Regions from separate parts of the Paenibacillus pseudetheri genome, predicted to be linked through region 2. Evidence: riboswitches for the same ligand, from Rfam matches in the RefSeq annotation. Region 2 holds a riboswitch; the other holds the start of a gene.

Region 1 (15,325 bases), on a different contig from region 2:
ACGATGAACATAAGGGTTTGCACTCCCAGCAGCACGAATGCCCAGACGTATCCTGCCCGGATACTATCCAGAACATATTTTCCATAGCCAGGTTCTTTAGCACGTGGCCATGGGTTCATCCCCTCTTCTTTTTTCCAAAGGCCGTCCCCTCCAACTAAAGAAAAATAGAGCAGGGAGGACATTAGGAGGCTATATAAGGCATAAATGATGAACATAATGACGGAAGTGATCTGAGCCTCGAGTCCTTCGCCTGTGGATTCAGGGAGCATATTATAGGTGCTGATCATCATGATTACAAAATAAGCTGAGCTTAGGAATATTCCACGCTTAAAGGAGGTATATTCTCTTCTAAGTATGCTGTAGATGAGTGCCAGAATTCCTAAAGCTAAGGTAGGCAGACCGTAGCCGAATAATGTAAGCTTTTCCGCGAGAGAGGTCTGGTCCTTCACATAGGAGGTATGCCAGGCTGGAGCAGTGAATCCTGCTTTAAAGCTGGATACCTGTTCGCCAGTGAAATTTAAATAATAGTGTAGTAAGGATTCGCCGATCTGAACGGAACGATCTGTATACACAAGCCCATAGTTTCCCGTATTCGATTCAATTTGCAGCTTGGCAGGATTCACATCCCATTCCTGAAGCCAGGGACGGGCAAGATTTTCTTTTTGTGCAAGTGATAAGGTAGTACCCTTGTCCTCTTCTTTTGCACTGGTGGATACATTGCTTGGTAATCCGGCACCCGATCCTTCTGCACCTTGTGTGAAGGCGACAACTGCGCCAGTGTACATATTGAGGTCAATGGAGATCAGTGGCTCTTGTTCCGCTGAAGGACGAAGTGTTACACGGAAAATGTCAAAAGGATATCGTTGATCCAATTTCTTCTTTGTATAGTCCTCCAAAAGCTTCTCGCGGGACATATATCCATAAAAGGAAGAGTCCGTTTCGTACAGTACATTCCACTGATCATTTGGTGCTTTGGTATAGTTTAGCTTTTGTTCTGCGAATGATATCGCTTTGTCGCGGGCTTCCGCCTTGCTGATAACGGTAGTATCTTCCCCGGCAGGGCTATTTAGCACCGAGGGGGCGATCTGAAACATAATAAATAGAATAAGACCGATAATGCCCGAGATGATGAGCCTCTTGGAGAGGGCACGTTGCTGTAAGGGCTGGCCAACGGGATTCATGTAACGCCTCCTTGTAAATTGACAATGTTATGTTCCATTATAGTATTAGTGCCATGATAGTTACAAAAAATCGTACATTCTTTTTATGGGTAATAGAGATATTATAGAATAGGTGACTGAATATATACCATGAATTTAAGGTGATCTTTTCTTCATTTTTCATGAAAATCGATGCAATTGCAGGGAAAACACGGAAAAGTGATGAGAAAAGGCACTCTTAGTGGTACATCCTCTCCAAACCGCATTTTTCATATGAATCACCATTAATAGTGTCTTTGTGATTTTTCGAAATAACATATATAATTTGTATGCAATTGTATATAGCCGAATTTCAGGTGAAAACGGGGGAACCACAAGAAGTAATGAAAAGATGAGTATACGCCATAGGCGGTGTCTTTATTCATCAGGGGTGAATTTCGTTCTAGAACGAATAGGGCAGCCTGCACAGTCCGAATCCGTCAGCTAACCTCGTAGGCTAATTTACTGCAGGAACCAAGGGTAGCATTGGTTTTCCAGTGCTTTTTTTGTTGGAATTCTTTAAATTTAGATAAGAGGGTGAGCGTAGTGGCTTCACAGTTTCGCAGGGTTTCTGAATCAAAGTTCCTGAAGCTCTCTCCGCCTCAGATTATGGTGCTTGGTTTTGCATCGATCATTCTGATTGGAGCCTTGCTGCTTATGCTTCCCATTTCGAGTACCAGCGGGAATGCTGTGAGTTTTATTGATGCGTTGTTTACTGCAACATCGGCCACATGTGTGACAGGACTTGTGGTGCTGGACACCGGGACGACATTCACCATTTTTGGGAAAACCGTAATTATGGTGCTTATCCAGGTGGGCGGCTTAGGGTTTATGACAATGGCGACCTTATTTGCCATGATGATGAAACGTAAAATTTCCTTGCGGGACAGACTGATCCTTCAGGAAGCAATGAACCAAGGCTCTATGGAGGGGATTGTTCGACTGATCCGGAGAGTACTTATTTATTCCTTGGTCATCGAAGGCTGTGCAGCGGTGCTTCTGTCCATACGCTGGGCGTTTGATATGCCACTGGGAAAGGCCGTTTATTTTGGAATATTTCATGCGGTGTCTATGTTTAATAATGCTGGATTTGATATTTTCGGGGATTTCCGGAGTTTAACCGATTATGTATATGACCCGCTTGTGAACATCGTGGTGATGTTTCTGATTGTCTCTGGCGGTATTGGTTTTATTGTCATGTCGGATCTGGTGGAGTTTCGTGTCAAACGTAAATTATCTTTGCATAGCAAAGTTGTACTCTCCACCACTGCAGGGCTTATTCTTATCGGCGCTTTGGTTATTTTTATATTTGAATTTACGAATCAGCGCACACTGGGGAATTTAAATTTCGGCGGCAAAATATTATCGGCATTCTTTCAGTCCGTATCGCCCCGAACCGCTGGCGCCAACACGGTGGATATTGCCGGACTGCGGCAAGCCTCACAGTTCTTTATGGTTATTCTTATGTTTATTGGTGCATCACCGGGCTCAACGGGTGGCGGGGTCAAGACTACGACCTTTACCATTATGATTGGTGCAGTAATCGCGATGCTGCGCGGGCGTGAAGATGTTGTGCTGTTCCGTTATCGATTGGCGCAGGAGCGTATCTATAAAGCGTTGACGTTAACTTTACTGGCTTTACTATTGGTCCTTTCTGTATCAATGCTACTGTCCACAACAGAGGATAGTAATTTCTTAGCAATATTATTTGAGACGACCTCAGCCTTTGCTACGGTGGGACTAAGTATGGGGCTTACACCTGAACTGTCTGTTATCGGCAAGATTCTGATTTGTCTGACGATGTTTGCGGGTCGCCTAGGTCCATTAACATTAGTGTATGCGCTAGGACCAAAACAGGGTAAACCATTGTATAAGCACCCAGAAGGTAAAATAATTATTGGATAGGAGTTAATCCGAAATGAAAGCACAGCAATTTGTAGTAATCGGTTTAGGCCGCTTTGGCTCAAGCCTTGCACTTGAGCTGATGGAAATGGGCTACGAGGTACTCGGCATTGATCACCATGAGGAGCGCGTAGAGGAAATGAGTGATCACCTGACGCATGCGGTAGTGGCTGATGCTACAGATGAGGGGATTATGCGTTCGCTTGGCGTGCGGAACTTCGATTGTGGGATTATAGCGATCGGCGACAATATGGAACGAAGTATTCTGGCGGCGATTTTGTTAAAAGAGATTGGAGTCAAGCAAGTAGTAGCCAAGGCGATCTCGATCCTTCATGGTCGTGCGTTGTCCAGGCTGGGCGTGGACCGGGTTATTTTCCCAGAGCGGGATATGGGCATTCGTGTAGCACATCAGCTCGTGACACCCAATTTGCTGGACTATATTGAGCTGTCCAAGGATTATAAAATCGTCGAGCTAACCGTTCCGTCTTGCATGAACGGGAAAAGCTTGTCAGATTTAAATACAAGAGCGAAATATGGCTGCAGTATTGTTGCCCTGAACCGGGAAAGTGGAATTATAGTGGCTCCGACGGCACATGATCATTTGAGTGAGGGCGACGTTATGGTACTCATTGGTTCTAATGAAAGCATTGATCGATTTGAGGATGAAGTTGTAAACAAAGATTAAATAGTTAAACCCTCCGTCCTTATAGGGCACGGAGGGCTTTTTAAATTTAGGTAGACGAAAGAGGCAGCTATTACTTCTCTCGTTCCGTCAGAAACATCTCTTCTGTAACCTGCACGAGGCTTCGAGCCGCTGTGCTCAGGCTTCCATCGTCACGGTATATTAGACAGGTAGTTCGCTGAGTCTGCTCCAGCTCCTTAATATGCAGAGAGACCAGCCCGCCACCGTTTAACAACTGTGGACGTAGATAAGACTTGGGCAGTAACGCTGCTACATTGACTGTCGGCAGAAGCCGCACGATGGCTTCGAAGGAGTCAATCTCCATACGGACGTCTGGATCAATTCCACAGCGCTGGAACAGATCGTCCGTTAGACGGCGGTACCAGGTGCCTTTGGAGAAGAGGATCATAGGCAGTCGGGAGAGATCATCCATGGTTAGCTTGGTAGATTGATTCAGAGGATGATGCTCAGAAACAACCAGTCGAAGTTGATCCTCAAACAGAGAAATACAGCGCAGTCCAGGTTCTTGAATAGAGGAAGCGATCAGACCAATATCTGACTTTCCTTCACTGACAGAGGAGACAATTTCATGTGTTCGGCCTGTGATTAGCTTCAGCTCCGCAGTTGGGTATTTCTCCATATATGCGTTAACTAGTGGAGGCAGAGTGGTCTGGAGTGAGGTAAGTGACGCCCCTAAGGTGACGAGCTTTGGCTCGCCTTCTTTGTATTTAGACAAAGCCTCCAGAAATTTAGAGCGCTGCTGCCGTTGTTCAAGTGCGTAGGAATAAGTAAGACGCCCAACCTCGGTTAACTCCAGACGCTTGCCATAACGATTAAATAGCGCGACACCCAGCCGTTCTTCCAGCTTGGAGATCTTACGAGATAGGGCAGGTTGGGACAGATTGAGCTGGCGGGAGGCCCGATTCAAGCTGGAGTGCTCCACAACCGCTGCAAAAATATCTAAATCGTCAAACATATTTATGTTCCTCTCGTAGTGCAATCTATAAACAGCAGTGACGAAATTCATAGCCATGAAGACAATACTTCATGCCCCATAAGGGAATAAAAGTTTTGTCGGAAAATGTTGTTTCTCTAAATGAGAATTATTATCATATAAAATCTATTCTTATGCGTTTATTGTATAACGTTTAATAATTAGATTGCAATTCCCTTATAAGGGAAAAAGGAGTAACATGAAAAGTGACACAAGATATTCACATTTTGTGAAAAAGAAAACAAAGTCCGGGAAACCAAGGATAGCGGTAAATATAGACGATTTGTCATTTCATAGTCTACGTTATCCTGTGTCAAATGTAGTTCCGGCGGTAAATACACAATAATGAAAACGCTGTTTTAATCGGAAAGGGGTTACTATGTATGAAAGGATTTTATTCCAGAAAGATTCATTCCTTGCTAGGCGTTATCCCGCTTGGAGCTTTCTTCATTGAGCACATGATGACGAATTTTGCGGCTGTAGAGGGTGGCGCTTCCGGTTTCACTGACAGCGTGATATGGCTGAATAGCCTGCCGCTTGTCTTCTTCCTGGAATTGTTCGGTATATGGCTTCCTCTGCTGTACCATGGCGTATACGGACTGTATATTGCCTATCAATCCAAGCCGAACTTGAACCGTTTCAACATTGAAAGAAACTGGCGTTATACGCTGCAACGTATTACAGGAATTATTACTTTTGTCTTTATAATCTGGCATTTGTTCCAAACCCGGGTTCAGGTGGCAGTTGGTAGTGTAGAGCATGAAGAGCTGGGTGGCCTGATGCATGATATCGTGACTCAACCACTGATGTTGACACTGTATATTATCGGTATCGTTGCAGCATGCTTTCACTTCTCAAACGGCCTATGGTCTTTCTTGATCAGCTGGGGAATCACGGTAGGACCCCGTTCACAGCGGGTATCCTCTTACCTTTGTCTCGGTATATTTGTTCTTGTAACGTTTATGTTCCTCATTTCGCTAGTCACTTTCCGTGATGCTGAATTTCAAACCGCAGCTTCCATAGCTCAGTCCATAAAGACTTTCATCTAAGTAATTATCCTCTCAGGACTAGATTCCAGAATCCTTTCTGATATTTTCGATAAAGGGAGTGAACTTATCATGGCAACAGCAAATATCATTATCGTGGGTGGCGGTCTGGCCGGCCTGATGGCTACCATCAAGGCAGCGGAGTCCGGTGCACATGTTCAATTATTCTCATTAGTGCCTGTAAAAAGATCACACTCCGTTTGCGCGCAAGGCGGCATCAACGGCGCGGTAAATACGAAAGGGGAGGGCGACTCCCCTTGGGAGCATTTCGATGATACCGTTTACGGCGGTGACTTCCTGGCGAATCAGCCACCGGTCAAGGCGATGTGCGAAGCGGCACCAGGTATTATCCACCTTATGGACCGGATGGGCGTAATGTTCAACCGCACACCTGAGGGATTACTCGATTTTCGTCGTTTCGGTGGAACGAAGCGTCACCGCACTGCATTTGCTGGTGCAACGACAGGCCAACAGCTTTTGTATGCGCTGGATGAGCAAGTGCGCCGCTGGGAGTCCGAAGGTCTTGTAACGAAACGTGAGAACTGGGAGTTCCTCTCGGCCATCATCGACGACGAAGGCGTATGCCGCGGCATAAGTGCCCAGAATCTCAAGACGATGGAGATTGAGACTTTTCCCGCAGACGCTGTTATTTTGGCTAGCGGTGGGCCTGGTATTATTTTTGGTAAAACAACGAACTCCGTAATTAATACGGGCACAGCCGCAAGTGCGGTATACCAGCAGGGTGTGCATTATGCCAACGGAGAATTTATACAGATTCACCCAACGGCTATTCCAGGAGATGACAAGCTCCGCTTAATGTCGGAATCAGCACGTGGTGAAGGCGGCCGCATCTGGACTTATAAAGATGGAAAGCCGTGGTATTTCCTTGAAGAGAAATATCCATCCTACGGTAACTTGGTGCCGCGCGATATTGCTACACGTGAGATTTTTAATGTGTGTGTGGATCAAGGGCTGGGCATTAACGGTGAGAACATGGTGTATTTGGACCTCTCTCACAAGGACCCGAAAGAGCTGGACGTGAAGCTTGGCGGGATTATTGAAATTTACGAAAAATTCATGGGGGATGATCCCCGTAAAATACCGATGAAAATCTTCCCGGCTGTGCACTATTCCATGGGCGGCATGTGGGTCGATTACAATCAAATGACGAACATTCCTGGTCTTTTTGCGGCAGGAGAATGTGAATATCAATATCATGGAGCGAATCGTCTAGGCGCTAACTCTCTGGTATCTGCCATTTACGGTGGTATGGTTGCTGGACCAAAGGCTGTTGAATACATTAAAGGTCTGAAGAAATCATCACAAGATATCTCCTCTTCTGTATATGATAGCTTCCACAAAAAGCAGACGGACAAATATGAGTCTCTGCTAGCGATGTCAGGTACAGAGAATGCTTATGTGATTCACAAGGAACTGGGCGAATGGATGACTGCCAATATGACCGTAGTGCGGCACAATCCAAAGCTGGAAGCGACCATTGGCAAAATTAAAGAGCTTAAAGAGCGTTATCGCAATATCAATATGAATGATGCATCGCGCTGGAATAACCAAGGTGTGGCCTTCACCCGTCAGCTGTGGAATATGCTGGAGCTGTCTGAAGCGATGACACTGGGAGCGCTTATGCGCAACGAGAGCCGCGGCGCTCATTACAAGCCGGAATTCCCGGATCGTAATGATGAGGAATTCTTAAAGACCACGAAAGCAGCCTGGACTGCAGACGGTCCGCAAATCTCTTACGACGAAGTCGATGTCTCACTGATCCCTCCACGGGTCCGTGATTATTCGAAGGATTAATCTTTCCCAACAGTGAAACAGCTTGCGAGGCAAGCTTAATGAAATAAAATCAGGTAATTTGAGGAGGGAACCATTATGGCGGAAACTGCTACAGCTCCCAAAAACGTAAAGTTTATCATCACCCGCCAGGACGATCCACAAAGCTCATCTTATGTTGAGGAATTTGAGCTCCCTTATCGTCCGGGTATGAATGTAATCAGTGCTTTGATGGAAATTCAGCGTAACCCAGTGAATGCCAAAGGTGATAGCACCGTTCCGGTGTGCTGGGATTCCAACTGTCTAGAAGAAGTATGCGGAGCTTGCTCGATGGTGATCAACGGCAAACCTCGCCAAGCCTGCGCAGCGCTTATAGACAATCTGGAGCAACCTGTACGCATTGAGCCGATGAAGACCTTTCCGGTGGTGCGTGACTTAGTGATTGACCGTACCCGGATGTTTAACGCTCTAAAACGAGTGAAGGCCTGGATTCCAATCGATGGTACGTACGACCTTGGGCCGGGACCACGGATGCCGGAGAAGAAACGGCAGTGGGCTTATGAATTATCTAAGTGTATGACTTGCGGCGTATGCTTGGAAGCTTGTCCGAATGTCAACGAGAAGACGGATTTCATCGGACCCGCAGCCATCTCTCAAGTACGCCTGTTCAATGCTCATCCTACGGGTGAAATGAATGCTGATGAAAGATTGGACGCATTGATGGAAGATGGCGGTATTGACGGCTGTGGTAACTCACAGAACTGTGTACGCGCTTGTCCAAAAGGGATTCCTCTTACCACCTCCATTGCAGAAATTAATAAGCAGACGACAAAACATATGTTCAAACGCTGGTTAGGTGTGTAATAAGTAGTACCGCCAGATCTTTAATATTGAGCTATCCTGAGTGGTGGATTTTTATTCGCTGAGGATAGCTTTTTTGTTTATAATTGGTAGGGAATAGGAAATTCGTCTAGCTCAGAAGAATGAATAGCATATGCTATAATATCCATTGTTAACGTACGTTAGGTGTGGATCAACAGGGAGGAATAATCGTGATTTGTCGGGAGCATGATGGAGCAATTGTAATGGTTAAACAGCATGATCACGGGAAGTTAGCTGGAGAGCTTGCCATTTGGTTCAAGGAAGAACATGTGCCAGAAGAGGGGCGCCGGGACGAGGTGCTTTGGGCGGTAGCTGAACATGACCGGGGCTGGATTGATCTGGATGAGACGCCCTTTTGGAACGATGCGGAACACGCGCCTTACAGCTTTATTGATTTTCCTGTAGTGCCGAAGCTGACCTTTTATAAGCGGGGACTTGATGAGATCGAGGCGCGGACACCTTACGGAGCGCTTTTGTGCAGCTTGCATTTTGAACGACTCATTAAGATTTCGGGATTGGATTATCCAGAACTGACTTTATATCAAGAGCATGAAGAGGAACGTAGATCCCGTATTCACCGGGAATTGGAAGTATCCAAACCGATTGGTGAGGATGAGTTGTATTATGATGCCCGTCTTTTGGAGTTCTGCGATGACTTATCCCTATATTTGGCTTTAAATGAACCGGGTAGCCCGAAATCTGAGGAGCATCCATGGTGGCGTGAGGGATTCTCTGGCAGTGAAGATTTCAGTTTTACGTCAGGTCGTACGATAACCGTGGAGTGGAAAGATAAGTCAACGTTAGTGCTGGATCCTTTTCCCTTTAAGAAGACGGTGGAAGTAGCCTTTATGCTGAAACGAGTCCAACAATCAGAAATTGCTAAGAGAGGCATCGCACCTGCATACAGGGATACGCCAGAGGAAGAATGTAGAATTGTACTGACGGCTCTAAACGAAAGCTGAAGGGAAGGAGAAACTCCGTATGAAGATACAATCGTCTGGGGCTTCTCCCAATAAGAAAAATAATCATTCAGGTAAAGACACCCACTCTAGCGCCTCTGGACGTCGATCTAAGGGCAAGACAACAATGACCCGCCGGCAATTCCTGGTTCGAGGTGCGGCTACTGTAATCGGCGCAGGCGTCCTCACAAGTGGTTACGCTTGGCAAGGGGAGCCAAACTGGATTCAGGTTACTAAGCTGAAGTTGTCCTTCAAAGATATTCCCTCTGCTTTTTCAGGCATGAAGGTTGTCCATTTCAGTGATACTCACCTTGGGTTTAATAAGGATGCCCGTGATCTGGCTCGACTTGCAGAGCGTATAGCTAAGGAGGAACCGGATCTTATATGCTTTACAGGTGACATCGTGGACAGCAACCCTGAGGATCTTGTAGATGCTATACCTGTATTGGCAGAGCTGAGTGCTCCACTAGGAAAATATGCGGTCCTAGGCAACCATGATTTCAAGAATACGAAGCGGATTATCGAGTTGTTTACATCTGCTGGTTTCCGGGTGCTAAGGAATGAATCTTATCTTCTAAAAAGAGGCGGAGCAGTTATGGCTGTGACCGGACTGGATGATCTGCTACATGGCGAGCCTGACCCTGTGAAGGCACTCAGGGGTGTGCCTGCAGGAACCTTTACCGTTCTGATGATGCATGAACCGGATTATGCTGATATAGCACAGGCTCATTCATTTCACCTACAGCTATCCGGGCACAGCCATGGGGGACAGATTCGCCTGCCGTTTGTAGGTGCGCCATTCACCCCTTATGGGTCCCAAAAGTACATAAATGGATTGTATTATACAGATACCAAGCGCATGCCAGTGTATGTGAATAGAGGTTTTGGCGAAACAGTCATGCCTTTTCGTTTTCTATGTAGGCCTGAATTAACGGTGCTGACATTGCACCATTCATCGGATGAATAGACTGATATTTTAGCTGCATGGAGGAGGAGAGAGTATGAGCACTTATGAGGCAGTATCGTTCCAGACGCAACAAGGTGTGGCGGTTGACCTTAGGATGATTCCGCCCGAGGATGCTTGTCATTTGCAACAACTGCTCTCCCATCCAGAAGTGCAGGCTCATATTCAAATACGCATCGGAGCTGGATCAGAACTTGCTCAGGTGGAGAAGCTGGTGAACCGGATGTTATTCGCATTCGATCCTTGCGCGTTACATGCGGGAATCTATTTGAAGGAGCAGCAGAAGTTGATCGGTATTGTTGCTTTACAGCATTGGAACCGCCGTGAGGGCAAGGCCACTTTAGGATATATGCTAGATCCGGCGTACTGGGGAGGCGGATTGGCGACAGAGGCAGTTGGCTTATTCATAAATTACAGTGTTCATACGCTTGGGATCACACGGATCGAAGGGCGCTGCCGAGGAGATAATATTAGATCCGAACGTGTGATGCTTAAGAACGGCATGATGCTGGAGCGAGTGATGCCCAGAGTAGGCTCCTTGGACGATGTAATGAAAGTATTCACATTGTTACACAAATGAAATAATGCCGTTATGAAACTCTAACAGTGTCCGGTTAAACTAAGTACATGACCCCCTTTTAAAAATATAACTGCTTTGGGACCCGATGATTCGGGTCCATTTTTTTGTCAGGACCTAATCCGATCGTTTATGATTAACAAACAGTCGAATGAATTGAGAAGGAGGCGTAAACATCTTGAATGATGTAATACAAACGTTAATGAATCACCGTTCTTTCCGGCAGTATTCTGATCTGCAAGTGGAGCCGGGTAAGCTAAAGATAATGATTGAATCTGCCCAAGCAGCGCCCTCGTGGGTTAATGGACAGCAGGTCTCCATTATAGCTATCAAGGATCCTGCGCGTAAGCAGCAGCTTTCGGTCTTGTGCGGCAATCAGAAGCATGTAGCAGCAGCCCCCGTCTTTCTGGTGTTCTGCATGGACTTCTATAGAGCGAAATTAGCAAGTAGAGTGGAGAACAAGTCTTTTGAAGCGGTAAAAGATGTAGATGCTCTGCTCGTTGGAGCTACAGATGTCGGTATCTCAGTGGCTAACGCGATTGCAGCGGCAGAATCCATGGGGCTCGGGATCATCCCTATTGGGGGTGTCCGGCGCAATACAGCAGGCGTTATTGATCTGTTGAAGCTGCCGGAGTACGTATTCCCTATCGTCGGGCTCTGTGTCGGATATCCAGCCGAAGAGGCCGTACAGAAGCCGCGGCTGCCGCTGGAAGCGGTGTTTCATGAGGAACAATACAATCCGGATGTGGAAGGTCTCCTGGAGGCGTATAATCAAACCCACCGTGAATATATGCAGCAGCAGGGATTAACGGAGAGAGATTGGACGAGTACGATTGCTCATTTTTACGATATCAATCCGGAATATGGGGATGCGAAGCGCACCCTGAAGCAGCAAGGGTTTACCTGCGATAACCTATAAATAAACGACAATGCACCAAGCGGAGATTGGTTTAACGGAGGGTAACTCCACCCCTAAACCAATAACGCTTGGTGCATTTGTTTAAATATAAGAAATCTTTACAGTGAAACTTTAATTTTCTCGCGCTGCTTGTAATAAACCCAATGTGTAAAACCTATCGCTTTTAGCTGTGCAGCTACCGCATCTCGGTCTTCTGCGACCCGGGACGGCTTATGCGCATCCGAACCAAAAGTAACCTCTACGCCAAAATGGTTTGCACGCTCCAGTATATCTTCTGATGGATACCAACCGCCAACCAGTTTGGTTCCGCCTGAGGTATTAATTTCGATCGCCACGCCACATTCACTAATTACTTGCAGACAGTCATCCATTGGCTTTGGAGCAGGGATTTCTGAAAAAGCAGGATAATTTCCCTTCATCGCATCAATGTGTCCAAGAATTTGGAACATGCCACTGCGGGCGGAATCAGCAATCAATCGGTAATAATCAGACTTCACACGAATCTGTTCATTCTTGCTAAGCCCTTTCCAGCGCCTCTTGTTAAAAATACTGACGCCACCAACACTATGTACCGATCCAATCACATAATCAAAAGGATAGGCAGATAATGTTTTGCGGTAAAGTTCGGCATGCTCAGGGAAAAAGTCTGATTCAATGCCTAGCAGAACGTCGATTACACCTTCGTATTCTTTTTTGAGGGAGAGGACTTCCTCAACATAATTTGATAATTCGGACTTACTCATTGCAATTAGAGGAAAAGCTTGCTCGGAAGGACTTCCGAAATAAGGGGTATGGTCTGAAATGCCTATTACCCCTAGACCCGCTGAAATTCCAGCTTCGATATAATCTCTAATCGTTCCATCGGCATGGCCACAGCGAAAATGATGTGTATGCAGGTCAAATTTCATCAAGATCAACTCCTTTAAACAAGGTTATGCAATTAGCTCAGAAGTATCGATTCCACTTTTTGGTGTATTTTATTCAGACCCAATAAATTGTGTCTCCGGCATACCTTTGAGATCACTAAGAAACTGTCTCATGGCTGAGTTCACATATTTTCCAGACTTCGTTATGACGCCTACAGGATGCGTGACTTCCAATTCAATAATAGGCACAATTTTGAGGGAACCGGCTCGCACCTCAGCGGTCACTGACTGCTTGGAAATAATGGCTGCACCTAAATCGAGCTCTACCATCCGTTTCACTTCCTCGCTGCTGGTCAGTTCCATAATTACCTGTGGCTCTATGCCATGCTTGGAGAATACCTCGTCGGCAAATTTCCGGCCCACTGTATCCGGTGAGAGCAGAATTAGCGGGGTTTTGTTTAAGGCTTCTATACCTGCAGTCTTTACTTGAGCCAGGGGGTGTCTGGGTGAGACCACCAACTCGAATGTATCATAATAAAGAATGGAAGTAGTCATGCTCGGACTACGTCCGATCAAATAGCCAATGCCGACATCGACAATGCCATTCTCGACATGCTGATAAATTTGAGACGAGGACATAGAGGAAATAGATGTTTTAATATGAGGGAACTGGTCTTTAAAATAGGATAAAATACGCGGTAAAATTTGAATGGCGATAGAGGTAGTAGTGCCGAGAATAATATGTCCTTGGGGATTATCTTCAAGATCCGCAAGTCTCTGTTTAAGCTCCTCGACAATCGTCACAATTTGTTCCGCATGCTCCAGAAATACAGTCCCTCGATCGGTTAACGTAACAGGCTGGTTCCGGTCAACCAGCTGTGTTTTGAACTCTTCTTCAAGGCTCTTGATTTGTGCTGAAACTGCTGGTTGTGTCAAGTTAAGCAGTTCTCCGGCCTTGCGAAAGCTCATTGTTTTGGAGATCGTTATTAGTGTCTCCAGCTGGCTGATGTTCATGGAATACCTCCTTTGGACAAGCAAATATGAAAGTGATGGGGTGAAATATTACGTTCCATGTTGGCATTTGATTTAAATTATAGGAGATAATACCCGACAGAGCAATGTTGCAACATAAACAAACTGGGGTTCGAATTCGACATGTACATTAATTTTTGCTGAATTGTGCCGATATATAAAGTATAATAAATCCATATTACTTGGGACTTTTGGTATATGACTAAAGCACGATATAGGGGGAGACAGGACTTTCATGAAAGCAGAAGTAATTAATCCGTTTTTAGAATCTGCACGGACAGTTATAGAACAAGTGATTCAGGTCTCGCCTTCCACTGGGAATTTAGGCATCAAAGAAATTGAACTGATCGATAATCATATATGGATTCAAGTGGGAATGACAGGCCAGCTGAGCGGAAATATTATATTTGGTATCGCAGAGCAGGTAGCCTTGCGAATGGTATCGATTATGATGGGCGGCTATGTGATTACGGAGATGGATGAGATGGGTCAGAGTGCAATTTCAGAGCTGGGCAATATGATCAGTGGAAATGCTAGTACGATTCTATATAATCAGGGAGTTTCAGTGGATATAAGTCCTCCCCAAATTATGAAGCTTGAGAGCATGTCTTTTTTGCCTCGCAGAGCACTTAGTATTCCATTGTTGATGGATGGGGTTGGAGAGATGGATATTCAGGTGATGATCTCTTAGGCAAGAGTTAGGAGCTGAAATACTTTTTATGGTACTTAAAGATAAGGTTGTTGTGATTACAGGAGCATCCAGCGGTATTGGTGCATTAACCGCACAAATGGTTAGTAAGCAAGGTGCAATTCCAATCCTTGTGGCACGTTCCGAAGCGAAGTTGAAAGAAACGGCGGCCGGTATTCCGGGCGTTTTTGGACTGTATACATGCGATGTAACAGATGCCGACGGTGTGCAAGAGACCTTTGCTCAAATTTTGGCGACTTACGGCAGAATTGATATTTTGCTAAATAATGCTGGGTACGGTAAATTCGCCGCTTTTACAGAGATGGAACCTCATGAGTTTGATGATATGATGGATGTTAACTATATGGGGATTGTTCGCTGTACGAAGGCTGTTGTTCCTCATATGTTAGAGCGGGGAAGTGGCCAGATCATAAATGTGGCTTCTATGGCAGGGAAGATCGGTACAGCCAAATCGGTAGCCTATACAGCCACCAAGCATGCTGTTCTCGGATTCACGAATGCACTCCGTCAGGAGCTGCGGAAGAGCGGTATTATCGTTTCGGCTGTGAACCCGGGCCCCATTGCCACTGATTTCTTCAAAACGGCTGACCCTTCCGGTAATTATGAAAAGAGCGTAGCTCGGATGATGATGACACCAGAACATGTCTCCTCCAAGATCGTAAAGGTCATGGAAACTGGCAAAGAAGAGATTGATCTACCGGGTCTTGCAGGGCTTGGTATTCGGCTGTACGGTCTGTTTCCTCGTCTGGCGGACAAGCTTACTTATAATGCGATGAACAGAAAATAGAGCCTGCCGTCAGCAT
Region 2 (15,325 bases):
TTCTTTTGCGATATCCGGATCCATTTTTTGATTGGAATGAGTCTGATAGCAATATGCGCAATGTAAATTGCAGTTTTTCAATAATTCCAGTTCAACTTTATACATAAGCTCCCCCTGCACTGATTATTAAGATTACAGAAGATTTAAAGATCAAAGATATTTAGATTTGATAAAAGTCCCTTGTTTTACTGATAAATCATATAAATCCTTATAATCGTCGGTATGGAGCAACTCCTTAGTAAATACATTCCTCCCTAGCATTATCGCCGATGTTATTAAGTTAACCACTAAGTCGTGTCTTTCTTTTGGGGGAATAAAGCTAATGTCTCCAATAAGCAGAGCATCGGCATCCTTTAGTCCCTCTTCAATATTCCTGAAAAGTTTAATGTTCTTTATACCTTCTTGTGTTTCAACACAGTAATGGTCGAATTGAAAATACCTATAATCTAATAGTCCAACAATGTCCGGGTCACCATTTTGATGTAATCGTATACGGTTAATGTTTTCCTCATTTACAGGGAAGAGCAGTCCCTTTTGAATATCCAATATTTTTCCCAGGCTTTCCTTCCTATTCTTTTTGACGGTAGATAATCGCATGCTATGTTCAGTAAGATAATTGATAAGGAACTCCCGATCCTTACGTTCCTCCGTAAACATAATACTCGCTAAGATGCCAGAGAAATGTGCCGAAGCAAGGCTATTGCCGGACAAATAGAGAGTTGTATCGTTTTTTGAATAGACTTTCTGTTTGAAGCCATTGGTATAGACATTAAGGCTATTAGAATCGAAAATAAATCCCTGTTTTTCTATGATATATTCGTTCCTCACACCAAAAACATCCATGAATTCTGCGGGATAGCTTGTACTAGTATTATTGTTAAAAGCTGCAACAATGTGAATGCCCTTATTTACAGCTTCTTTACAAAGATTATGTAGTTCTTCCCGATGCCTATCAACTACGGTCCCTAGACTCAAATTAATAATATGGACATTAGAATCAATGGCAAAATGTATTGCTTCTTTTAAAACCTTGAATTTGCATTTAAGGTTGTTGTCCAAAATGGCGATACTTAGCAAGTCCACATGACTGCATTTATCGTAAATTATTCCTGCTAGAGCAGTCCCATGTCCATTAGAATCAAAAATGAAATTTTTATAACTTATATCCCCATGTTCTTCAATTATTCGGATTCCCGTTATATTTCTAGAAGATAGGCAGGCATGATTCATGTCGACACCGCTATCGATTAAAGCGATTTTAATTTTTCTCATAGAATCCTCTCATTTAATCAACTAGATAAAGAAGAATGCCGTTCTTATCGCAAGGGATCCGAACGGCATGGTGCTTCAGTTATTAATCAGACTCAGAAAATATTGATGTGGACCAAAAGCAATCATGAAAACACATAGCGCCGGAAGTATAACAAGTGCTATAACCTTCGATTTCTAATTCTTCATCAACTTCATTTGCAGAGGATAAATTATTTTGGATTTCGTTTTCCATTTTTATCACCTCCTTTTTTGGTTAACTACGGCTAGTTTATGCTTGTCCGAATCCCACAGCAGTAGTTCGTTTTTAAAATATGAGCAGTATTTATTAAAATTTTCTTCAGATAAGTTCGTTTCCAAAATAAGGGTAGCGGCAATAGCATCAATCATCTTGTACACATCAGTTGCCCAGTCCTTAATCATAATTTCCCGTTTACCTAATGATGTTTCTTTCAATATCTCCAGGTATTTCTTAGAAGGCGAGATTACACCCAAGCATTCTTTTAGTATTCTGTATAAGAAATTAGTTTTTTTGTGTTTGAATTTATATTTATAGTGATCTCCAAACAACCTATCAAAAGACATCTGTTCATCCATTTCAATCTCCGAATGCAATGTCCAGTACGCTTTTGAATTTGGGTAGACTGCTAACTGGCTCACTACTCTTCTCAATGTAAACTTCGTATTTTCATAGCAAAATTTTAAATTTTCCCTAAAAGAGTCCAAATCAATCGTTGGTTCGAACATAATGTAGCCAATTTTGATCTTGATTTTTAGTGATTCTAGAGTGAAAAGTGCCTTCTTAATTTGTTCCAAAGTAATCCCTTTTTTGTAATAATCCAATAACTTCTGTACACCGAACTCGACACCAAGGAAGACACTATCTAGTCCTGCCTGTTTTAAGATTTCAAAGGTTTGCGCCTCAACACTATCTGCTCGGCAATACATACTGAATCGAATATTAATGTTCTTTTTTAAGATTAATTCGGCAATTTTCCTTGCGCGTTCCTTACCTCTCTTGCCAGGTCCAACAAATTCCTCATCTGAGAAATGCAGATAAGTAATATTGTAATTGGATACAAGTTCCTCAATTTCTTTAACTACACTCTCTGGACTTCTACTTCTCCACTTTCGGCCGGGCTGTTCATCATAAAAAACATTAACAGCACAGAAGGTGCACTGCCCGAAGCATCCTCTACTTGATAAAATTTGAATACTGCCATTATTCTTGATAATGGTGTCAATATGATCTCTGGCAGGAAGCGGCAGTCGATCTAATTCTTCCTCTGACATTAACGCCCGACTTTTATTCGTAACAATGTCGTTTCCTTCCGTATAAATTAATCCCGTAATACCGCGTAGGTCTTCTTTAGTTCTTAGTCTATCGACAAGTTCAGCTATAGTAACTTCGCCTTCTCCAACTATTAATGAATTAATTCGAGGCTCGACTGTAAATAGTTTTTGTTTTTGAAAGGTCGGATAATATCCTCCAACCATGATGTGAACATTTGAGATGAAATCAATAGGTAACTGGTTCAGAATTTTCTGCATACCGTTAAGGTAATCAGAAGACATAAGCGTGAATCCTAAAAGGTTGTAATTCCCGTGTAATACCCTTGCTACAACCTCTTCAGAAGTGAGCTTCTGAACAAATGGATCGATGATGTCTACTAAGATCTCTTTATTCCGCAAATAGGACGCTATGTAACCAAATCCTAAATACTCAACAACCATATCTGAGAAATCCTGCTGCTCACAAAATAAAGGAACAATCAGCGCGACTCTATATTCATCCATTTTTGTCATAAAAACCCCTTTCATAATAGATATTTTTCAATATCCTCATTGGCCTTTATATGGGGGAATGTCTTTAATTTATTGAGCATTCCAATGATTTGATGATCTTTCCACCCATAGAGTTGATCAAATACCTCACTGATCATCCTGTACAATAGTTTCTCATGTTTACATAAGAAGGGATTGGGATCGTCTAGATATCCGGTTGTGGAATAGTTTAGGAATCCACATTTCTTAGCGTGACAAAAGCCCTGGATGGTACAGTCGCCACAGCTATCCTCTCTTTTCAAACAACTTTCGATGCATCGCTTTCTTTTTAATGGGGAAATTCCTCTACTGAGATCGCCAATACAGAACTCCTCAATGTCAACTACATAAACACATGGATAGATTAGACCTGATGTACTGATTGCAAAGCTGCCCGAACCGGCATTACAAAATAACGGAGGATTATGGAGCATATAGGAAGAGTACTTCCCGTCAAAAAGATTAATAACGATCCGTTTTTCTTTTCTAGCTTCTAAATATATATCTCTAATGCGCTTGAATGAGTTTGTTAGAATTACAAAGTTCTTATCCCAATCTGCAAATGCATCGGCGACAATATTTATTTTTTCAAAGTTATTATTAATCAGCCATATCACACTATCTACAAGAAAGTGAACATTATCCGGTGTTACGGTCATTCTTACGGCAAAATCAATATGATCTTCCTTCAGTAATTTTGCTCCTTGAATAACCTTGTCAAAGGTTCCTTGATTGCCGTGAGTTCTTCGATGTAGGTCCTGAGCCTCCTGATTGCCGTCTAGGCTCAACCGAATATTGAATTTATTTTCTTTAAAGAACGAGCTAATTTCTTTGGTGATTAATGTGCCGTTTGTAGTTAATGAGTAATCGATGATGAAGTGGGGTTCTTGGTCTCGGGATTTTTCATTTATGTACTGGACCAAATCTTTTATGAGGCTAAACTCAATCAGGGGCTCTCCCCCATGAAAATTAATATTAAAAATGCCATCCTTGACTTTTCCCCAAAAGAAATCTATAACTTGTCTTCCGATAGATATGGACATCTTTAAGTTATTTTTATTTTTTTCGTAACAATATGTACAGTTCAAATTACAGGCATTTGTAGTAAAAAGATTTAGTTTCATAGCTAAGCCTCCAATCCATAATATGTAATTAAAATACTAATAGTTGTAAGTGAGTGTAGTCAGTGACATAAATCCTAATCCGTTACAATTTTTTTATATAAAATATATCAATCGAGTAGTAGGGTTAAGTTTACGTACTTCATCAAGTGAGGATGGGATCGCAATATGAGAGTGGGACGTATGAAGTTTAATGATCATGAAAGTGCAATAAAACTTAATCAAGCATTGATTATTAGAATATCTAAGTATTTTCAGCCTTATTGGAGGCATACGCTACTTGTGATGGTCATATTATGTCTAACCTCTTCGCTTGGAATATTGCCCTCCATCTTCATTCAATATATTATCGATCAGGCTCTTCCAGAGAAAGATTTAAGATTCTTATGTTTACTGGTTATCGCATCCCTGACTACGACAATGGTTTCTGGCTTATTAGGGGTTTGGCAAAGTTATTTAAATGCATTCATCTCTCAAAACATTGTGTATGATATGAAAAATCAAATGTACAGACACTTGCAAAAAATGCCGCTACAGTTTTTTTCTACTGTCAAACAAGGTGAAGTTATTACTAGAATGACGAGCGACATCTCAGGAATACAGGGCGTATTTAATGGCACGGTTGTAAGCTTTTTCAATAACATCCTCGTCTTATCTAGCACAGCTATTGCACTAATAATGATGAATTGGAAACTTGCACTGTTAGGCATGTTTGCTGTTCCTCTGTTTATATTTCCTACTCGTAAAATGAGTCAGATCCGCTGGAAGCTTGCAAAACAGACTCAAGAGAAGATGTCAGAGGAAAATCAAATTATCCAGGAAACACTGAGCTTCAGCGGTTATATTTTGATGAAATTATTTACCAGAGAAGAGAAGGAATACGAAGGTTTTAAAGCGGTTAACGCTGAATCGGCACGTTTACAAATTAGGGAGTCGACGGCTGGGCGTTGGTTCATAATGGTCATGACTACTTTTACAAGTATTGGCCCGATGCTTATTTATTTGTATGGTGGATATTTGTTTATTCAAGGAGAGATAACTATCGGAGCTATTATCGCCTTCGTAACATTACTGGGAAGACTTTATGGTCCGGTTAATCAATTGACTAGTCTGTATATCGATATAAAAAGATCCTTAGCTCTGTTCGAACGTATTTTTGAGTACTTCGATATGGAGCTCCAGATTAACGATCATCCACATGCAGTTGCCATTGAGAATAATGTCATTAAAGACATAAAATTTCAGAATGTTACCTTTTCCTATCAAAATGGAAATCCGACACTGCAAAATATTTCTTTCATTGCAAGCGCCGGAAAGATGACTGCACTAGTCGGTGCTAGCGGATCGGGCAAAACGACGATTACTAACTTAATCTTACGTTTGTATGATATTGATTCTGGGAGCATAACCATCGGAGGTATCGATATCCGTCTGCTGACTTTGCAATCGTTACGCTCTCAAATCGGTCTTGTTACTCAAGAGACTTATCTTTTTAATGGAACCATAAAGGAAAATCTACAGTATGCTAATTACAGTGCTCCGAAAGAAGAGATGATAAATGCTTGTAAAGCAGCTTATATTCATGAGTTCATTATAAATCTCCCTAATGGATATGATACAGTAGTTGGAAATCGTGGAGTTAAATTGTCTGGAGGGGAAAAGCAGAGGATTTCTATAGCTCGGGTTCTGCTGAAGAATCCACCAATTATAATAATGGATGAGGCAACCTCATCTCTTGATGCGGTATCAGAGTACTATATTCGGAAGGCAATGGATTATTTATTGATGAATAAGACAAGTATAGTTATTGCACATCGCCTTTCAACGATTAATAACGCATCCCATATTATCGTTGTAAATGACGGACGGATTGCTGAAGAAGGTGATAAGGAACACCTGTTAGGGAGGGATGGAGTATATAAAGAACTATATGAAAGACAATTCGGGATGAAACGTGATATGCAGGATCACACGCTGGGTTAAGTTTGTCTGAATCCTTTAAAGACTTAGGTTATGCATTTTCGTAGGTACCACCTGGTAATTATGATGTTTATGTGTAACCCCAAGAAGCATTAAATAATGCGATGGCCAAAATAATCGTATAATTTTATTTTTAACTGCATAGGTCATGAAAAGAAACATGTTTTACAAATTCTGAGAGGGGTAAATATTAAATAAGACAAAAAAACAAGCTCTTCCCCAAGAATCAACATCTTGGAAAAGAGCCTATGTACGATTTACTTATTGAACATCATCATTATCTTCTGTCTCAGAAGCAACAGAATGATAAGCATCCGTGCTCATAATCCGTTTAGCACCGATGTAGCGTTTCACGTAGTAGCTATCACTCAGGGAGCTAATCGTTACACCGCGTGAGGAAGATGCATGTGCAAACTTGCCTTCACCGACATAAATACCGACATGGGAGACACCCTTACCACTTGTATTAAAGAATACAAGATCTCCAGATCTTAAATCATCCTGGGAGATAGCAGTACCCATTTGATACTGGGAACCTGATTGGTGTGGTAGGTTGATACCAATTTTATCAAACACATACATTGTAAATCCGGAGCAATCAAATCCATTTGTGGAGATGCCGCCGGATACATACTTAGTTCCGATGGTCTTGTCGATCACTTTATCCATTTTGGAATCTGCGGAAGCGCTTCCTGCTCCGATGGTGAAAATAATGGAAAAGCTAAGTACTGCTGCTGCTAGCTTCTTCTTCAAAAGTTTATACCCCTTCCGGATGCCTACGAGGTTAGCTTAAGGGTTCGGTTGAAGGTCCCCTATGACCCCTCTAAAAATGGAGGTCAATTCACCCAAAGTTGGTTCCCCCGTTTTCCTAATAGTTAGGAAACTCGGCTGATACTGTTGATTAGGATAGCTTGTAATCAATACATGACAAAACCTTTGTAAATAACAACTTAATGATTACAAAAATGTTACTAAAATCTTACTGCAGTTATTGTAACAAACAGAGTGCCGCTTGGCAATCGTTTTTAACATAATCATGCAAAAAAATTCGTTTTTTTAAAGACAAAATGCATATGTAAGCGATAATATTAAACTAATTTTTGTATTTATTGAAATTTTTATCAAATAAAAGTGTTTAAAGTCCGTTCTAGTGGTGTAAAGAATATAGTAAGGCAAGAGAAAACCTGGATTCGATTAAGTCAATAATCAAACCCAGGTCTATATAATGTAATTGTGAGGTTATAGTTGTGGGGAAGTATTAATCGTAGGCTACAGCTTGATATGAGGAAGTACTCATTACTCTTTTAGCACCAACGTAGCGATTGGCCCAGTAGGACTGGCTAAGTGAAGTGATGGTCACGCCATATGAAGATGATGATTGTGCGAATTTTCCGTTTCCAACATAAATGCCGACATGGGATACGCCGTTGCCCAATGTGTTAAAGAAAACCAGGTCACCTGAACGCAATTTGCTTTTGGCAACAGGAGTTCCGACATTATATTGAGCTTTTGAAGTACGGGGCAAAGAAAGACCCACCTTCTTGTATACATACGTAGTGAATCCAGAACAGTCAAACCCGGCAGTGCTAGTGCCTCCGGTTTTATAGGCAACTCCAACAGTCTTTGAAATAACACTGTCCATCTTAGAGTCTGCAAAGGCACTTCCTCCACCAATAGAGAACGCCATCACAAGTCCTAGCGCCGCAGCGACGCATGCTTTTCTTAAGTTCTTCAAAAAATTTGTACCCCTTCCAATGCCTGTGAGGTTAGCTTAAGGATTCGGTAGAAGGTTCCCCTATGATCACTGCAAAGCGAGATCAATTCACCCAAAATATGGTTCCCCCACTTCCCGGTGCAAGGAATTCGGCGTTTTATGCACCAGACAGTGACTTATCGACAAGACTACGACAAATACATGAAGTTATGTAGAAATCGTTTCAAATGATTACAAACTTGTTACCAATGGAACAGGATTTATTGTAACAAAGTCTTTACGATTTTGCAAATCCTCATAATTTGTCTATAACGCGAAAGAGTCCCAGCTCCTGATTCAGGAACCGGGACTCTTATATTATGTTCTGTAATGCTTCAAATTATTGTGGAAATGCTTTACTGCGCCATAGATGATATTGAGCTGAAATTCCCCACATTTTGAAGAGTGTTGAGGGCAGTGATGAAAGTTGACGAATAAGAAGTGCTGGTAGGCCAGGACAGTAGATACCCGTTACTCCGCACACTAGCAAAAGGACCAGGCCTGCTGCACCAAGTATGATTGAAATGCCTATTGCTGGAATCAGCGACTTCAAGCAAATGAATAAGGAGGAGAACATCCCCGTGCCGCTGGTATAACCAAACTGCATATATAGAAGGAACAGGCGCACGATAAAGATGTATATAAGCCATGCCAATACGTATGGAACTAGATGAAGTAACAAAGAGTAGTTCAGAAAGGAGGATAAGAATAGCCCGTACATTTTTGGAGCAAGCCAGTATAACGGAAGTAGACCCAGCACCCATTCGATTAGACTGAAGATAAACACTGGAAAGCCATAAAGCTTCATACCGGGAAAAAAGAACAGGCCACGCTCTCCTTTTCGCTCCTGATGGAGTTCATGCAGTAATCCTGCTCTTATGAAGGGGGAGAGTAGCAGTCGTAAGACAACAAGCCCTAGGAACATCCATAACCAAGTACGTATCGTAGGATCTGTGTCCAAGCTGAACTGGCCTTCGACATAATAGAGTAGTCTGCCCATACCGCTGCCTCCAGCGTCTTTATCTGGATAGCGCAGTAGAATTGGAACGATAGCAGACCGGATGAAGCCGTACATAAAGTAGCCCCAGAGCAGTCGGTAGATGAAGAGCAGAATCAGAATATAAAATTGCTCCTTCATGCTTTGCCAGCCGCGGGTTATCGATGTTCTCACAATCATTCACCTCACCAGACAAGAGTTCCGAGCACGGTTTCAACTAGTTTAGTTACACTTAATGTCCAGCGGGAGAGCGTTTTAGGCTCTATTTCCGCCAGTCTGAAGTTATTAAGATGTTTGTTTTCTAAAAGAACGGTATGCTCAGGATCAACCTCAGCAGAGAGAAGAAGCTTATCGCTTAACAATTGGAATGTAGCCTCTGTTCCTTCACCGCTCCAAACCCGCTCTGTAGCAGAGCCATCGGCGAATGTGAATTTAATGGGAACGTCAACGTAATGGCTTCCTTTGTTTGTAATCTTCACTATGGATTCGTAGCTCTGAGCATCGCTGTTGCCATTCTTTTTCATCGTAATCGTATCTACTGAAAAATCAGGAGCACCACCACCATAAATATAATCTTCGAAATAAGGCTGCCACGATTTTTTGGTTACCTTCTCAACGACTTTTTGAAAATCAGACGTAGTGGGGTGCTGGAAACGGAATTTACGTGCGTAAGTGGACATGATGCTATTCATTGCTTTAGTGCCTACTTGGCGTTCAATATCCTTGAGTACTAGCTTTCCGCGAATATACACATTTCGGCTATAGGATTCTGCCCCGGCATATTTCCATGTCTCTAAATTTAGCGGCTCTGATTTGGTCACCAAGCTGGACTGAAGTGGGAGATTCGTTTTGATGCCATATTCTTGCTCCATGAGTCTGTCTTCAGCATAAGAAGTGAAGCTTTCGTCTAGCCAGGCCTCCTCGAATTCATTGCTGGCTACCATACCGTAGAAGTATTGATGGCCAATTTCATGAACGACGGTTCTTTCAAGTGAGGTGTCAGGAGAAGAGTCTTTGGCTCCAAACGCTGTAATGAGTGTAGGATATTCCATTCCACCAGCCCCATTGCCCTCCTTAGGCGGAACGATAATAGACAGAGTCGAGTAGGGATAAGGACCATACCATTTGCTGAAGTAGGTTAGAGCAGCCTTCGCGGCCTGAAGGTATCGCTCCTTTAAGTCTTTGTGCAATGGATCGAGATACACCTTAATCCGTACACCAGGCACTTCTGGCGTAGAGAAGGCTTCTTCGGCTACTGTAAAATCAGGGGATGCCGCCCAAGCAAAGTCATGGACATCGTCAGCGTAGAACTGATATATTTTTTGATCTTGCTTCAGCTTGGCATTCTTCACAGGAAATCCGGTCGCAGCTACCATATAGTCGGAAGGAACCGCAATCGTTACATTAAAGATACCAAAATCGCTGTAAAACTCAGAGGTGCCGTGATATTGATGCAAATCCCAGCCCTCTTCCTTAACCCCACGTGTTCCCATAGGCTCGTATGCACTAAGCTTAGGGAACCATTGCCCAGCCATCACGAAATTGCCTGATGCGCCCATACGGGCAAATATTTTGGGGAGCTGGACCTCATACTGGAGTCTAAGCGTGACGCTTTCTCCACCATTAACTGGCTGTGGGAGATGTACCTTTAGGAGTGTCTTATCGTTGACGTTACCATCATCGGGTTGTACAAATTGCACTCTTTGCATTAGTGATGTTCCTTCTGATGTGCGCAAATCGGTTAAAGTCATACTTCCAAAGCCGTTCTCTGGCATGGTGTCATCTCTGAGCGTTCCTCCGGACTCCTTCATAAAGGTAGTATCTGGTGAAGAAAAGGCATTTGGATACATATGAAAATATAGATCACTTACCGGTTTTGCACCGGGGTGTGTCCAGGTTACCGTCTCAGAAGCGATTAAGGTTTCTGTATCAGGAATAAGCTGAACATTAATGTGATACTCGGCAACTCTTTGACTTAATGCCTCTTTTGCTGGAACGGGGGCGCTATCAGGCAGTGTCTGCTGTGGTGCAGCCGCAGGAGCTGTGCCGTTTGAGGACTTGGCCTCTTTTGAAACAAAGCTAGTAACAGAAGATGTAGAGTTCTCCCCCGAATAGACCCATATGCCTCCTAATAGCACGAGGGTGGCCAGGGTCGCAAAGATGATGATGTACCTTAATGACAGTGACTTCATAGTGTGATTCCTCCCGTGACAAGCATCTACGGGATGTATATGTTTGCAATCGCCGCATTATTAGCTAAAATTAAATTATTCGTAAGAGGAAGGGTGTGCACTCGTGGACAACATACAACCGGAGGGCAAGAAACAGATTGCCTTAAATATTGTGAATGCCAAAAGTAAACATAAAGGCTTTGGAGCAGGCTCTATAGAGCTCAATAACGTATCACCTGTCATTATTGATGGCGGTGAAGCAGTCATTGATATCGGTGCCATGCATGCCAAGAGTAAGGTTGAAAAGGGTATTAAATTCTCCATGAACCGTGAAGATGTACCTAATGGTAGACAGGTTTGGGTGGTATGGGTAGCAGTGGACCGTACACAGGATAGTCAATTCTATGGTGGAATAACAGCCTGTGAAATGTGGATCGATACGGAAGCGCGTCGCGGATGGAAAATTCTCGCCGAGCATGTCAATAAGTTGGATGCTGCTCTAAAACGCAAAATCGATGTGGGAGGGCTTGGCGCAGTTGAAAAAGCTGCCCTCAAATCCCTCTTGATCTCTCATAATGAGGCATGGTGGACTGCGTCCTCCGATGAGCTTAAGGCTGCATTGACTGAGTAGAAACGAATCACCCGGTCAAGATTACCTGATACAGAAAAAAGGCTGCGACATCCTGAAATAGGAGAGTCGAAGCCTTTTTGAATTGAACACAATGAATTAGTTTACAATTTGCCTGCCGTACTAAGTTTGCGTTTGAGTTGACTTACTCTGGCTTGACTGATCCCAAGAATTTCAGCAAGCTCTTTCTGATTGGCATATGGATGTTCTTCTATGGCCCGCTCCAGGCGTTGGCACATATCCTCTGTCTTCGTCTTCCGGATCGTGCTGCTGTGCTCTGACACTTCGCCTGCAAAATCTTGGCGCGCCTCAGGCACTTGAGACATGCGTTCAGGATCGGCAATTTCTTTTAGACAGCTACTGCAAATAAATTGCTCTTTATAGTAGGTGACATGGTCGTGGCTTCTGCAAAACGTACATTCTGTCGAGGTGTACTTCCTGAGTATGATGGTGTTATCGTTTAATATAAAAAATTCGATAGGATCACCAATGTCGATATTACGAGTCATACGGATTTCTGCGGGAACCACAATTCTCCCAAGACTGTCTAAACTCCGGATCATGCCTGTATCCTTCATCCCATGTCCCTCATTTACATCTTTATATTTTGGTTGCTACTAACTATTATAGCAGTAATTGTGAGTTAAGAGAATGGGGTGAATACAATTAATGAAGCGGTTACATCCTTTGTGGGAGAAGTGAAAATCGAGTTTTATCCATCCTATCGATTCTACAATAAATAAGTAATAATAAAGAAAAACCTCTCCATTTAATGAAGAGGTTAATTCAACCACCAGCGTTTAATATTGTTCCACAGGGAACGGCTTTCTTCAGCAGGATCTACTTTGCTTTGTGCATCATCGACAGCGGGAGCTTTGCCATGTTGATCACAGTATTCGGTAGGCTCAGTTCCACTAATGAAAGTCTCCAGTTCTTTTTCGGGACAGTCTGCTGTAGCTAGCTTGCCGGACTGGGGATTGATGTATACACTGACTACACCATCTGGAATGGGAAAAATCTTAGGTGGGATATTTTCCAGCGCTTTTTCAGTAAACTCCGCAAAAATTGGAGCTGCCCGTCGACCATCGGTAGTTGTGATGTCGCGCCCCTTGTCATATCCAACCCAAACTGCAGTGGATAGCTCAGGGGTGAAGCCTACCATCCAGCCGTCTGTATCTGTAGTTCCCGTCTTGCCGGCTACCGGACGTTTGATTATAGAAGCTACGCGATTTCCTGTCCCCCCATTCTCAAATACCCCCTCCATTAAACGGGTTAATACATAGGCGGCAGAAGGCTCTACAATGGCTTCGCCCTTTGGCTGTGGTGCTTCATACAGTACCATACCATTGGAATCCGTTATTTTCAGAATGGCTGTGGTTGGCATTTTCTGACCACTGTTTCCAATAACAGTGAATGCCGCAGCCATTTCTAGCGGACTGATCGGTGAGGTGCCGAGTGCCAGTGACGGCACGCTTTGAAGCGGACTGTCAATGCCCATCTTGGCTGCCATCTCGCTCACTTTATCCGCGCCGATCTTCATGATCGTATTCACAGCATAGATATTGTCGGATGCTGCAATGGCTTGTCGCATATTGATTTCGCCCAGATACTTATCCCCGAAGTTCCGAGGCTGATAGGTTTTACGATTGTTATCATAATGGAACATCGTTGGCTGGCTTTTGAAAACGGAAAGACCAGTCATCTCTTTAGAAGAGAGTGCTGCTAAATACATGATCGGCTTAAAGGAAGAGCCAGGCTGACGTGTAGTGGCTAGAGCATGATTGTATTGGTTGGTACGATAATTTTTTCCGCCGACCATTGCTTTAATGTAGCCAGTGCGAGGATCGATGGAAACAAGAGCGGTCTCCAGATCACTCTTTTGATCCATCTCTTTGTCGACTGCTTGTTCTGCGGCATGCTGCATGTCAGGGTCAAGGGTAGTGTAAACATTTAGTCCCCCTTGTTCCAGCTCATCACTGCTGATGTGAAGAGATTCTGTGGCCAGATTGCGGATATAATCTTTGAAATAGGGTGCAACCACAGTGGTATCTTTCTGGCCTTGTGGTTTTAAGTTCAAGTCCTCCTGAACAGCCTGCCCCGCTTCTTCTTGTGTGATTTCTCCTAGATTAGCCATGACAGTCAAAATAATTTTTTGGCGTTTTTTAGCGTTGTCTAAATGATTATAAGGTGAATAATAGGTTGGTCCTTTTGGAATCCCAGCTAGCATGGTACTCTCTGCCAAGTCTAAATCTGCCGCAGATTTACCAAAATACATTTGAGAGGCTGCTTCAATGCCATAGGCACCATGACCATAGTAGATGTTATTTAAATACATGTTCAAAATTTCATCTTTGCTGTATTTCATCTCGAGCTGCATCGTATACAAGGCTTCTTTAGCTTTGCGCGTCCATGTCTTCTCGTGTGATAGATAAAGATTTCTCGCGAGCTGCTGAGTTAGCGTGCTAGCCCCTTGCGTTCGGTTTCCCTCTTCCAGATTGACGAGCACGGCCCGGGCCATTCCCTTCATATCAAATCCGGAATGCTCGTAAAACTTACGGTCCTCGACGGCTAGCGTGGCTTCAATGAGCAGGGGAGAAATTTGACTTAGTTTGACCGGTTCACGGCTACGCCCGTCTGAGGTAAAGGTGGCAAGAATATTGCCCCTGGAGTCTAGTAGCTTGGAGCGCACATCGTCCCCAATGGGGGGGAGATCTTTTTGGTATAGGTAACCGAGCAGAGCTCCCGTAGTCAGTAGAAACAATATAATCATGGCTACCAGCAGCCGGAATAAACGGCGGAAGCGGCTTTTTCGTTTGGGTGGACTCGTTGATTCACGTGACATGGCACCAGACTCCCTTCTCCTTGTATTATGGGAAAGGAACTGGAAGGATATTCATTGTATAACTAGGTGATCTGTTAAAGGGACTATCGCCGGAGGAGATTTAAATAGGAGATGACAAACTGTTTCCATTTTGTGACTATTCAATGGTGGATTATGCGTGCTTCAGGAGGTATAAAAGAGTAGAGATTGAAAGCGAGGGTATATATACAATAGGAGGTGTCACTATGAACTGGACGAAAAAGATTCACAGAACGACAATAACCGCCCTTTCGGCGACGCTAATAATGGTTTCAGGATGGGGTGCATCAGCTTCTTCTGTACATGCTGCGGCATCGGCCACACCAGCGGCTTGCGGCACTGGAGATCATGGGCTACTACAGTCTCTGCAAAACAAGCATTCAGGAGACGTATCCACACCGCTTACCTTTTCTGATGTTCAGTTTTTGAATGGGGATATCGGACGGGCAGCAGGCAATGGATTTATGATTGGCACTTCTAATGGAGGCTGCAATTTTCAAGAAATTTATGAAGGCCAATGGAGCTTTAAACAGATTGATTTTCCCGATAACGTGCATGGTTTTGCCCTTGCTTCTGTAGAAGACGGTCAAGCTCAATATTTAATCAGCACCTCTAATGGTGGTTCAGAATGGAAAAGACTTTCGAATAAAGCTGTTAGTTTTGAAAGAATCGATTTTATCGACAGTAAGACTGGTTTCGGGTATAACAGGGCATCAACGTAT

Evidence for each region. Region 2 has a riboswitch for cyclic di-AMP ahead of L1028_RS26335 (C40 family peptidase). Riboswitches for the same ligand answer to the same signal wherever they lie in the genome.
Region 1: linked by a shared signal. The riboswitch ahead of L1028_RS26930 (TrkH family potassium uptake protein) and the one ahead of L1028_RS26335 (C40 family peptidase) in region 2 are both predicted to bind cyclic di-AMP.

What each region holds. Positions count from the first base shown of each region.
Region 1 is NZ_CAKMAB010000046.1:25,267-40,591, reverse strand. It holds gene L1028_RS26935 (CPBP family intramembrane glutamic endopeptidase) at 1-1,181, opposite strand, end outside; cyclic di-AMP (ydaO/yuaA leader) riboswitch at 1,494-1,674, shown strand; gene L1028_RS26930 (TrkH family potassium uptake protein) at 1,809-3,104, shown strand; gene L1028_RS26925 (potassium channel family protein) at 3,118-3,786, shown strand; gene L1028_RS26920 (LysR family transcriptional regulator) at 3,857-4,759, opposite strand; gene L1028_RS26915 (succinate dehydrogenase cytochrome b558 subunit) at 5,161-5,826, shown strand; gene sdhA (succinate dehydrogenase flavoprotein subunit) at 5,896-7,638, shown strand; gene sdhB (succinate dehydrogenase iron-sulfur subunit) at 7,714-8,478, shown strand; gene L1028_RS26900 (DUF3891 family protein) at 8,667-9,458, shown strand; gene L1028_RS26895 (metallophosphoesterase) at 9,478-10,422, shown strand; gene L1028_RS26890 (GNAT family N-acetyltransferase) at 10,457-10,999, shown strand; gene L1028_RS26885 (NADPH-dependent oxidoreductase) at 11,175-11,915, shown strand; gene L1028_RS26880 (histidinol-phosphatase) at 12,014-12,823, opposite strand; gene L1028_RS26875 (LysR family transcriptional regulator) at 12,893-13,795, opposite strand; gene L1028_RS26870 (chemotaxis protein CheX) at 14,049-14,504, shown strand; gene L1028_RS26865 (SDR family NAD(P)-dependent oxidoreductase) at 14,533-15,309, shown strand.
Region 2 is NZ_CAKMAB010000044.1:18,194-33,518, reverse strand. It holds gene L1028_RS26370 (radical SAM/SPASM domain-containing protein) at 1-105, opposite strand, end outside; gene L1028_RS26365 (S8 family serine peptidase) at 151-1,272, opposite strand; gene L1028_RS26360 (hypothetical protein) at 1,355-1,504, opposite strand; gene L1028_RS26355 (B12-binding domain-containing radical SAM protein) at 1,510-3,075, opposite strand; gene L1028_RS26350 (radical SAM protein) at 3,087-4,217, opposite strand; gene L1028_RS26345 (ABC transporter ATP-binding protein) at 4,383-6,197, shown strand; gene L1028_RS26340 (C40 family peptidase) at 6,456-6,947, opposite strand; cyclic di-AMP (ydaO/yuaA leader) riboswitch at 6,953-7,094, opposite strand; gene L1028_RS26335 (C40 family peptidase) at 7,453-7,881, opposite strand; cyclic di-AMP (ydaO/yuaA leader) riboswitch at 7,935-8,073, opposite strand; gene L1028_RS26330 (hypothetical protein) at 8,288-9,118, opposite strand; gene L1028_RS26325 (M1 family metallopeptidase) at 9,130-11,136, opposite strand; gene L1028_RS26320 (YwhD family protein) at 11,240-11,746, shown strand; gene L1028_RS26315 (AbrB/MazE/SpoVT family DNA-binding domain-containing protein) at 11,848-12,321, opposite strand; gene L1028_RS26310 (transglycosylase domain-containing protein) at 12,525-14,585, opposite strand; gene L1028_RS26305 (WD40/YVTN/BNR-like repeat-containing protein) at 14,810-15,325, shown strand, end outside.